2 linked regions of the Variovorax paradoxus genome follow. The protein of the gene in region 1 binds, or shares a complex with, the protein of each later gene. Links are inferred from orthologs where the notes say so. Each region holds a gene or a part of one and is shown on either strand. Other genes may lie near its edges.

The links. The genes of interacting proteins can lie anywhere in the genome.
Region 2: the proteins of ssb (region 1) and sbcB are in contact, whole or in part, in a crystal structure (PDB 3C94), measured with the Escherichia coli proteins. The link is inferred for Variovorax paradoxus from one-to-one orthologs.

What each region holds. Positions count from the first base shown.
Region 1 is NZ_CP123990.1:3,069,582-3,077,117, reverse strand. Bases 4,646-7,533 are described here. They hold ssb (single-stranded DNA-binding protein), read right to left. Parts: upstream 6,423-7,533; coding sequence 5,868-6,422; downstream 4,646-5,867. Other genes in these bases: QHG62_RS14940 (chloride channel protein), read left to right, coding at 6,530-7,533; QHG62_RS14950 (hypothetical protein), read left to right, coding at 5,326-5,796; QHG62_RS14955 (Csu type fimbrial protein), read left to right, coding at 4,646-5,158. Outside these bases: QHG62_RS14975 (sensor histidine kinase), read right to left, coding at 1-296; QHG62_RS14970 (Csu type fimbrial protein), read left to right, coding at 547-1,059; QHG62_RS14965 (fimbrial biogenesis chaperone), read left to right, coding at 1,070-1,798; QHG62_RS14960 (fimbria/pilus outer membrane usher protein), read left to right, coding at 1,839-4,157; more of QHG62_RS14955, read left to right, coding at 4,154-4,645; more of QHG62_RS14940, read left to right, coding at 7,534-7,536. UniProt on the Escherichia coli protein: Plays an important role in DNA replication, recombination and repair. Binds to ssDNA and to an array of partner proteins to recruit them to their sites of action during DNA metabolism. Acts as a sliding platform that migrates on DNA via reptation.
Region 2 is NZ_CP123990.1:2,444,530-2,447,529, reverse strand. It holds sbcB (exodeoxyribonuclease I), read left to right. Parts: upstream 1-780; coding sequence 781-2,220; downstream 2,221-3,000. Other genes in the region: QHG62_RS11870 (amidohydrolase family protein), read right to left, coding at 2,797-3,000; QHG62_RS11875 (GNAT family N-acetyltransferase), read left to right, coding at 2,229-2,780; cls (cardiolipin synthase), read left to right, coding at 1-780. UniProt on the Escherichia coli protein: Degrades single-stranded DNA (ssDNA) in a highly processive manner.

The DNA of each region.
Region 1 (7,536 bases):
AGCGCCAGGGGCAGTTCGACGGGCTGCCAGGCGGCCGGCAGCGCCCTGCTGTCCACGGCGAAGGGCATCGGGCGAAAGCCCGGCGCAGCCGCGTCCTCTTCCTGCCACTCGGCGCGCGCCATGTGCAGGACGGCCGATTCGTGCTCGATACCGGCCGCGCTGAAGTACGCCGCCATGATCACCAGCAGCGCCAGGGAGACGACCAGCACCGCGTTCGCCCAGAACGAAGCGAAACGGTATCTGGAAAAGCTTTCGAGGAAGCGCGCACGCAGCCGGCGCGGAAATGCGGAGCTCATTGACGCACCGACGTGTCCTCAAAGTCGAATTGGCAACATTTTGTCCGCGTTCCGGACTGTTGTTTACGTTTTCGGCACCACGCGCGTCTTTTCGGGACGTCCGAGATGTAACGGAAGTTGTTAAATACTTCCGACGCATTGCAACTAAATGTGCAATTCTGTGAACTATTCTACTATTCATCCACGACAATAGACGGCACCATCCGCACCCGTTCTCCCGTCGTTTTCTTCACAACTGTTGGCATCTACCATGAAAAAACCTTCCCTCCTCCTCGCCTCCGTCCTCGCAATCACGGCCACCAGCGCTGTGATGGCCGCCCAGAGCACTTCCACCTTCCAAGTTCTGATCACGGTCGCCAAGGCCTGCTCGGTCACGGCAGGCAACGCCTCCAACATCGACTTCGGCACGGTCAACTCGTCGGCCACCGGCCTGGTTGCTTCCAGCAACATCAGCGTTACATGTTCCAAGACGACGCCCTACAACGTGGGCCTGATGCCTTCGAACACCAACACCTCGGGCGCCGGTGTGATGAAGTCGTCCGTGCCGGCCACCAATACGGACACGGTTGCCTACCAACTCCGCTCGGTGAGCGGCACGGGCCCGATCTGGGGCAGCACCGCCACCCCCACCGCAGTGGGCAACGGCGTGGCCGGCACCGGCACTGGCGCGGCGCAGTCGATCCCGGTGTTTGCCACGGTCGCCAACGCCAACGTGACGCCTGACTCCTACTCCGACACCGTGACCGTCACGGTCAACTACTGATCGACTCCCCGTGCACCACTTGCTCCGTTACACCGCCGCCCTCGCGCTCGCCTTGGCGCACGCGTTCGCCGCGGCGAGCGGGCTGCAGGTTTCCCCGGTCACGCTGACGCTCCAGGCCACCCAGAACGCGGATGGCCTTTGGCTCAGCAACACCGGCGAGACGGTGGTGCACGCCCAGGTCCGTGTCTATCAGTGGACGCAGGAAAACGGCGCCGAAAAGCTGACGCCCTCGCGCGAACTTCTCGTAAGTCCGCCGATGGTGCAGCTTGACCCGTCCGCGCGGCAACTGATCCGCGTCATCCGCACCGGCGTTCCCGCCGGGACGGTCGAGGGCTCGTACCGGGTCATCATCGATGAGCTGCCGGTCGAGATGAAGGAAAAGAAGGGCCTGCAGCTGGTGCTGCGCTATTCGGTGCCCATCTTCATCGCGGCCGCGGGCGCGCAGTCGCCCGCACCCCAGCTCACATGGTCGCTTCGCAGGGAAGACGGCCAGGCAGTGCTCGAAGTCGCCAACAACGGCGGCATGCACGCGCAACTGGCCGACCTGGATTTTGTCGACACCGTCGGCCGCCGCACTCCCGTGCATGCCGGACTGATGGGCTATGTCTTGCCCGGCGCGCGCATGCGCTGGCCACTGAAGACATCCACAGAAACATTCGCCCTCGGGGGCGTTCTGGAAACGAAGATCAATGGCAACGCGACGCAGGAAAACATCCCGCCGCTCCAACGCGTCCGCTAAGCGCCTGCTGCCACTGTTGCTTCTTTCCGGTCTGGCGTCCTTGGCCGCCCAGGCGCAGAACGTTGCAGCCGTGTCCAGCGCGCTGGTGGCCGCGTCTGCGGAAGAAAACCTCGCCGGCACCGGCGGCACCGACCTTTACCTGGAGCTCAGTCTCAACGGCAACCCCCAGGGCCTGGTGCACTTCGGCCTGCGCGGCAAAGATCTCTGGGCCGGCGCCGACACCCTGCGGCAACTGGGCTTCATTCTGCCGGCCGGCGTGGCCGACCCCGTTCAGATCAAGAGCCTTCCGGGCGTGCAGGTCGAATACGACGCGGCAACCCAGCGCGTCTCCATCATGGCCACCCCCGATGTGCTGCGCCTGCCCACGACCGTGGTCGACACCTCGATGATCACCGCGCAAAGCGCCAGCTCGTCGCGCGGCCTGCTGCTCAACTACGACCTCTACGGCACGCAAGGCCGCGGCAATACGTCCAGCTTCAATGCGCTGACGGAGCTGCGCGCCTTCAGCGGCAGCGCGGTGCTCAGCAACACGATGATGTCGCGCGCCTCCCGCATCGGCGGGGAAGGCTGGAAGCATGACTCGGTTCGGCTCGACACCACCTGGAGCCGGTCGTTCCCCGATGACATGCTCACGCTTCGCGTGGGCGACACCACCACGGCGTCGCTGCCGTGGTCGCGCTCCACCCGCATCGGCGGCATCCAGCTTTCGCGCAACTTTGCGCTGCAGCCGTATCGCACCACCACCCCCCTTCCGGCGTTTTTGGGCTCGGCCACGCTGCCCTCGCAGGTGGAGCTCTACATCAACGGCCTGCGCCAATACTCGGGCCAGGTGCCGGCCGGGCCTTTCCAGCTCAAGACGGTGCCGAGCATCAATGGCGCCGGCAACGCGCAGGTGGTGCTGACCGACGCCTTCGGCCGCGCCACCACGCTGGATTTTTCGCTCTACGACACCCAGCGGCTGCTGCAGGAGGGCCTGTCCGACTGGTCCGTAGACCTGGGCATGGTGCGCAAGAGCTACGGCCTGCGCTCCTTCGACTACGGCAACGACGCCGCTGCATCCGGCACGTGGCGCTACGGTGTGAGCAACAGCTTCACTCTGGAGGCGCATGGCGAGGCGACTCGCGGCCTGGTGAAGGGCGGCGTCGGCGGTGCATGGCTGCTCGGCCAAAGCGGCGTGGTCTCGGGCGCCGTGGCGCACAGCAGCTACGGCGGCGAGCAGGGCTCGCTGGCCAACCTGGGCTACAGCTGGCGCGACAACCAATTCAACTTTGCCGTCGAAGGCACCCGCACGCGCGGCGAGTACCGCGATGTGGCATCGCTGTACGGCGGCCCGCCGCCGCGCGGCTCGGGCCGGGCCTCGATCGGCTACACCACCGGCAACTTCGGCAGCTTCGGCCTCAGCTACCTTTACCTACGCTATCCCGCGCAGCAGGCAACGCGCCTGGCAAGCGTCTACTGGTTCAGGGCCGTGGGCCGCAACGCCTCGGTGAACGTCAGCCTGAACCAGAACCTGGACGACCGCCGCGAGCGCAGCCTGTTCGTCGGGTTCACTTGGGCGCTGGATGGCAACGTCACGGCCAGCGCCGGCCTCCAGCGCGAGCGCGACCGCAATATCTACACCGCCGATGCGCAGAGCTCCACGCCGGGCGAGGGCGGCATCGGCTGGCGCGCCGGCCTGCGCCAGGGCGGTGGCCAGAACGGCGGCCAGGCCGAGATCGAATACCTGGGCCGCTACGGCCGCGCCATGGCCGGCATCAGCGTGCTTGGCGACAGCCGCTACGCCTATGCCGGCGCTACGGGCTCGGTCGTGTTCATGGGCGGCCAGACTTTTGCGGCGCGCCGCATCGACGACGCCTTCGCGCTGGTCTCCACCGACGGGATCGCCGGCGTGCCGGTGAGGCTGGAGAACCGGGACATCGGCACCACTGACCCCAACGGCATGCTGCTGGTGGCACCGCTCAGCGCCTACCAGAACAACCAGCTGTCCATCGACCCGATGCAATTGCCGGCCGACGTGAGGATCGAGCGCGTCAAGACGGTTGCCACGCCGAGCGACCGCGCCGGCACGCTGGTGCGATTCGGCATCACGCCCATCAGCGCGGCCGCGCTCATCCTGGTGGATGAGGAAGGCAAGCCCCTGCCGCTGGGCAGCCGTGTGCGCGCCAACTCGCAAGGCAGCGATCCCGCGCTGGTCGGCTTCGACGGCGCGGTGTACCTCGAAACGCTCCAGCCCCGCAACACCCTCGAGGTACAGACGCCCGCCGGCCGCTGCCGCGCGAGCTTCGACTATCGCAAGGACGGCGCCGGGATTCCGCAGATCGGGCCGCTGCGCTGTGCCAAGGAAACCAAGACGCCATGAGCTTTCTGAACCGCTCCTTGAAGGCCCTCGGCCTGCCGCTGCTCTGCGCATTCCTGTGGTGGCTGCCCGCGGGCAGCGCGCAGGCGGCGGTCACTTGCACCGCGAACATGTCCAACGTGGCTTTCGGCACGGTCGACCTGGTCGACGGGACCGCGCCGCCTTCGGCCAACGCAACGCTGACCTACACCTGCAACAACACCGGCAACAACGCCGAGTTCGCCAGGGTCTGCTTCAACATCGGCGATGGCGACGAAGGCTTGACCAACTTCAATCCGCGCATCATGAAGAGCGGTACGAACAGCTTGAAGTTCCAGCTCTACCAGGCAGCGAGCAGCACCATCTGGGGTTCGAACGGCAACGCAGCGGTGCCGAACCCCTTCGTCGTCACGCTGAACATTCCGGCCCGGTCGAGCAGGGGGGGAAGCGCCACCATGCGCGGGGAACTGCTTGCCTTGCAAAGCACAGTGCCTCCGGGCGCCTACCAGGACAACTTCGGCGGCATCCACACCTCGATCACGCTCTCGTCGAGCACAAATGCCACGCCGGCGACGTGCAACACCTCGATGGCGGACAACTTCGCGTTCCTGGTCACCGCAACCGTTTCCAAGAGCTGCCTGGTGACGGCCGATCCGCTGAACTTCGGCACCGTCAATGGCCTGCCGGGCCAAGCCGACCAGGACCAGACCAGCACGATCAGCGTTATCTGCACGACGCCTACCGCATACACGGTAGCTCTGACCCCGTCGAGCGGCTCGACGGCGGGTGTCGGGGCCATGGCGCCGACAGGCGGCGTACCCGGCAACACGGACACGGTGCCATACCGTCTCTATCGCAACACGGGCCGTACCAACGCCTGGGGCAGCATTGCGGCCAATACCGTTGCAGGCACAGGCAACGGCTTCGCACAAGTGCTCACCTTGTACGGCCGCGTTCTGGGTGCAAGCACCAACGTACGGCCCGACAGCTACCGCGACGTCGTGACGGTCAGCGTCACCTACTGAGCGGCGCCTGCGGGCGCTCCGGTCCGGAAAAAACCTGCTAGCCATTGGCAGGTTATGGGTAAAGAATGGCGCGCACGGCCTTCATTTTCCCGAGACTCTGCCGATAAACCTGGACAGGGCGTCAATGCGACGCCCTCCACCAGGTTGCGACGAGAGGAGGAGCTCCAATGTCCGGAAACATGTCCGCTGCAGGTGCAACTGCCCTGCGCCCGACGCGAGTGGCGCCGCCATTGGCCGCCGTCGGCATGCTGCTGCTGTTGCTGCCGCTGCCGCTGCGGCTCAGTTCGGCGGAGACGACGCATGGCATGAACAGTTCGACGGCCCGCTTCAGCGTGACGATGGTCGTCCTGCCGACCTTCAAGGTGCTCGAGGTCACGCCCGTCAAGGGTGGCCATGAATACCGCGTCTGGACCAACATGAAGTCGGTGGTCATCAAGGGCCGCGAGTACCGGTTCGACAAGATCGGCGAAACAAGGCTCATGGTGGCCGGGAACGAGGCCGATGGCCGCGACAGCCTCGCGTCCGCCTGGCAAGGCGTCGTCGGTGCGATGGCGGCGACTTCGGGCTCCGCTCCGTCGCAAGCCACCGCCCCGGCAGGGGACGGAAGCAATGCGATGCGGGTGACGGTGACCTACTGACCCCACTCCATAAAAAAAGCCTGCAGCGATGGACTGCAGGCTTTCGATCGGCAAATTCCGGCGAAACGATCTCAGAACGGAATATCGTCGTCCATGTCGTCGAAGCCCGACGACGACTTGGCCGGTGCCTGGCGCGGTGCCGCTGCCGGAGCGCGCGGTGCTGCGGCGGGCGCACGGGGGGCATAACCGCCGCCGCCGCCGCCACCGCCACCTTGCGAGTAGCCGCCACCGCCGCCGCCCTGCGAATAGCCGCCATCGTCCTCCGGGCCGCCCGACGGGCCGCCCTGGCCTTGGCGGCTGCCCAGCATCTGCATCTGGTCGGCGCGGATTTCGGTGGTGTATTTTTCGATGCCGTCCTTGTCGGTCCACTTGCGCGTGCGCAGGCTACCTTCGACATACACCTGCGAGCCCTTGCGCAGGTATTGGCCGGCAATTTCGGCCAGGCGGCCGTTGAAAACGATGCGGTGCCACTCGGTGGCTTCGCGCATTTCGCCGCTTTGCTTGTCTTTCCAGCGATCGGTGGTTGCCACGGTGACGTTCGCGACCTGGTCGCCGCTCGGGAAGGTACGCATTTCGGGGTCGCGCCCCAGGTTGCCGACGACGATGACTTTATTGACCGATGCCATATGCACTGCCCCTGATAAGTAGATGGAGGAGGAGGTTGAAAGGAACCCTCGATTGTGCCCCAGGCAGCCGCCGGCATCCCCGCCGGATGCCAGAATGAGCGTTCCGCATGAACAGAGAACCCGACTTCCTCGAGCACCTGCGCGCCGAATTGCGCGGTGGCCGCATCTGGCTCGACCGCGCCATCGTGCTCGGCTACGCCATTGCGGCCGGGCTCTTCGTGGTGGGCTTCACGGTTGCCAGCGACTGGGTCTTCGGCCAGTTCCATCGCTTCTACCAGGCCTGGCCCTGGGCGGTGCTGCTGACCACGCCGCTCATCACAGCGGCCATCGTGTGGTTCACGCTGCGGTTTTTCCCCGGTGCGGGCGGTTCGGGCATTCCGCAGATCAAGGCCGCGCTGCATCCGGCGCTGCCGGAGGAGCGGCGCTTCGTCTTCGCGTCGCTCCGGCTCACGGTCGCGAAAATCGGGCTTGGCGTTGCGGGCTTCGCGGCCGGACTGTCGATCGGGCGCGAAGGCCCGTCGGTGCAGGTTGCGGCGGGCGTGATGCAGCATGCGCGGCGCTGGCTGTCGCCCAACACCACCATCGATTCCCGCGCACTGCTAGTGGCGGGCGGCGCGGCCGGCATTGCGGCGGCCTTCAATGCGCCGCTGGCGGGCGTGGTGTTTGCCATCGAAGAACTGTCGGGCCGCCTGGAGGCGCGTTCCAGCGGCCTCATCATCACGGCCATTGTGCTGGCGGGCCTGGTGGCGGTGTCGGCTTTCGGCAATACCAGCTACTTCGGCGTGATCCGCGTGCCGCGGCTGGGCTGGGACGCGCTCGGGCCCGGGCTGCTGGTCGCGCTGCTGAGCGGCGCTGCGGGAGGTCTGTTCGCGCGGCTGCTGATTGCCTCGCTGACCGGCACGGCCGGGCGCCTCAATCGCTGGCGGGCGCGCTTTCCGGTGCGGTTCGCGGCCTGCGGCGGGCTGGCGGTGGCAGTCATTGGGCTGGTGACGGGCGGGGTCACCTTCGGTGCCGGGTCCGAAGCGGTCAAGCAGATGCTGCTGGGCCATGACGAACTGACGCCGCTCTACACCGCGCTCAAGTTCATTGCCACCTGGCTCACCGCCTGGTGCGG
Region 2 (3,000 bases), 630 kb from region 1 along the record:
CGCAAGATCGTGGTGTGCGACGGCCGCGTGGGCTTTACCGGCGGCGTCAACATTACCGACGAGGAAGACAAGCGCACCCGGCCCGACGCCTACCACGACGTGCACCTGCGCATCGAAGGGAGCGCGGTACGCTGGCTCCAGACCACCTTTCTCGAAGACTGGGCCTATGCCACCGGCGAAGACCTTCGCAACATGGACCATCTGATGGAGGCCATGCTGCCGCAGGTGGAGGCGGGCGACATTCCTGTGCAAATTGTGACCAGCGGCCCCGACAACATGCTGGAGCCCATCCATCGCATGCACGTGGAGGCCATTCACTCGGCCAGCGAACGCGCCTGGCTCACCACCCCGTACTTCGTGCCCGGCGAGCCCGCCATGATGGCGCTCACCAGTGCGGCGCTGCGCGGCGTCGACGTGCGCCTGCTGGTGCCGCGCCGCAGCGACTCGGCCATTGTGAGCGCCGCCGCGCGCTCCTATTTCGACGAGCTGATTGCAGCCGGCGTGAAGGTGTGGGAGTACAAGGCACGCATGCTGCACTCCAAGACGTTGGTGGTCGATGACCATTGCGCGATGATCGGTACCGCGAATTTCGACAACCGCAGCTTCAGGCTCAACTTCGAGGTGAGCGCGGTGGTCTATGGGCCGGAATTGGCGCGGCCCTTGGCGGCGCAGTTCGAAACCGACCTTCACAGCTCCGGTGCGGTGCGCGCCAACCGTCCGCAGAGTTTCTGGCGCCGCCTTGGCGATGCCCTTGCACGATTGTTTTCTCCCTTGCTCTGAATGAACCACACCTTTCTCTGGCACGACTACGAAACCTTCGGCGCCGTGCCGCGCCGCGACCGGCCTTCGCAGTTCGCCGCCATTCGCACCGACGCAGAGCTGAACGAAATCGGCGAGCCGCTGATGATCTATTGCAAGCCGGCGCCCGACTACCTGCCCAGCCCCGAGGCCTGCCTCATCACCGGCATCACGCCGCAAGTCTGCCTGGAGCGCGGCATTCCCGAACATGCCTTTGCGGCGCAGATCGAAAAGGCGTTTTCGCAGCCCGGCACCATCGGCGTGGGCTACAACACCATCCGCTTCGACGACGAGGTGACGCGCTTCCTGTTCTGGCGCAACCTCATCGACCCCTACGCACGTGAATGGCAGAACGACTGCGGCCGGTGGGACCTGCTCGACGTGGTGCGCCTGACCTACGCGCTGCGGCCCGACGGCATCGAGTGGCCGAAGAAGGAAGACGGCAAGCCCAGCTTCAAGCTCGAAGACCTGGCGCGCGCCAACGGATTGCTGCATGAATCGGCGCACGATGCGCTGTCCGATGTGCGCGCCACCATTGCGCTGGCGCGGCTGATTCGCGACCGCCAGCCCAAGCTCTTCGAATTCGCCTTCGGCCTGCACAAGAAAGACCGCGTGGCCAGCGAACTCGGCCTGCCAGCGATGCGGGAAACGGCCAGGCCTTTCCTGCACGTCTCGGGCATGTTCCCTGTCGAGCGCGGGTGCCTCGGCGTGATGTGGCCGCTTGCGAGCCATCCGACGAACAAGAACGAACTCCTCGCCTGGGACCTGGCCCATGACCCGAGCGAGTTGCGCGACATCGACTTGGAAACCCTGCGCCTGCGACTTTTCACGCGCACCGCAGACCTGCCCGAAGGCGTGGTGCGTCTGCCGGTGAAGGGCATTCACCTCAACAAGTCGCCGATGGTCGTCGGCAACCTGCGCACGCTCGCTCCGGCCATGGCCGAGCGCTGGAACGTCGATCTCGATGCGGCCATGCGGCACGCCGCCATCGCGCGCGACCTGCCCGACATGAGCGCCATCTGGTCGCAGGTGTACGCCCGGCCCAAGGAGGCCACGCCAGACGTGGACGAAGATTTGTACGGCGGCTTCGTCGGCAACGCGGACAGGCGCCGCCTGAACCAGCTGCGCGCACTGTCGCCCGAGGAACTCGCAAAGGACCGCACGGGTTTCGACGATGGCCGCCTCGAAGAAATACTCTTCAGATACCGGGCGCGGAACTGGCCCGATCTGCTCAGCCCCGAGGAAACCGAGCGCTGGGAGGCGCTTCGTGTCGCGCGGCTCTTCAAGGGCGAGGGTGGGGCTCGCACCATCGAAATGCTGTTCAGCGAAGTCGATGCGCTGTCCGAAACCGCGGACGAGCGGGGCGAGGAAATCCTGGGCGCGCTCTACGAATACGCCGAAGCCATCGCGCCCGAAGCCTGAGGTGTCCTTTGTCCGCTTCTGAAAACGACCGAGGCGCCGTTCGCCGCCTGACAACAGCCGACGCCGCGGCCTACCGCGCCTTGATGCTCGAGGCCTACGCCACGCACCCGAGTGCCTTCACCACCACGGTGGACGAGCGCGCCGGGCTGCCGCTTCGCTGGTGGGAAGAGCGGCTGGGTGCCAATACAGGCGAGGCCAGCGTGGTCTTTGGTGCGTTCGACGAAGCGGCCATGCTGGTGGGCGCGGCGGGCTTGAGCTTTGAAGCAAGGCAACGCGCCCGGCACAAGGCCACGCTCTTCGGCATGACCGTGGCAACCACTGCGCGCCGCGCCGGCTTTGGCCGCCGGCTGGTGCTTGCGGTGCTGGCGCATGCACGCTCGCTCGAGACGCTGCGTCTGGTTCAGCTCACCGTGACCGAAGGCAACAGCACTGCCCAGGTGCTCTACGAGCGCTGCGGATTCCAGGTTTTCGGCGTCGAACCGCTGGCCATTGCGGTCGATGGCGCGTTGCTGGCCAAGGTGCACATGTGGTGCGATCTCAGGGGCGCACCGCCGCAGTGAGCCTGCGCGGCCAACGCTAGGGTTTTCGAATCATCCAGCTGGTGGTCTGCCCGCGGCCCGGAAGGTGCAGCGCGGCCGTGGCGGCCGGCGTTTCCGCCAGCAGCTTTCCTTTACGGAATACCTTGAGCCGGGTGGCACGCAGCCGGATCGCTTCGACCGCATCGCGCGCCTGCAAGAGCACAAAGCTCGCGTCGCAGCCTGCCGCGATGCCGTAGCCTTC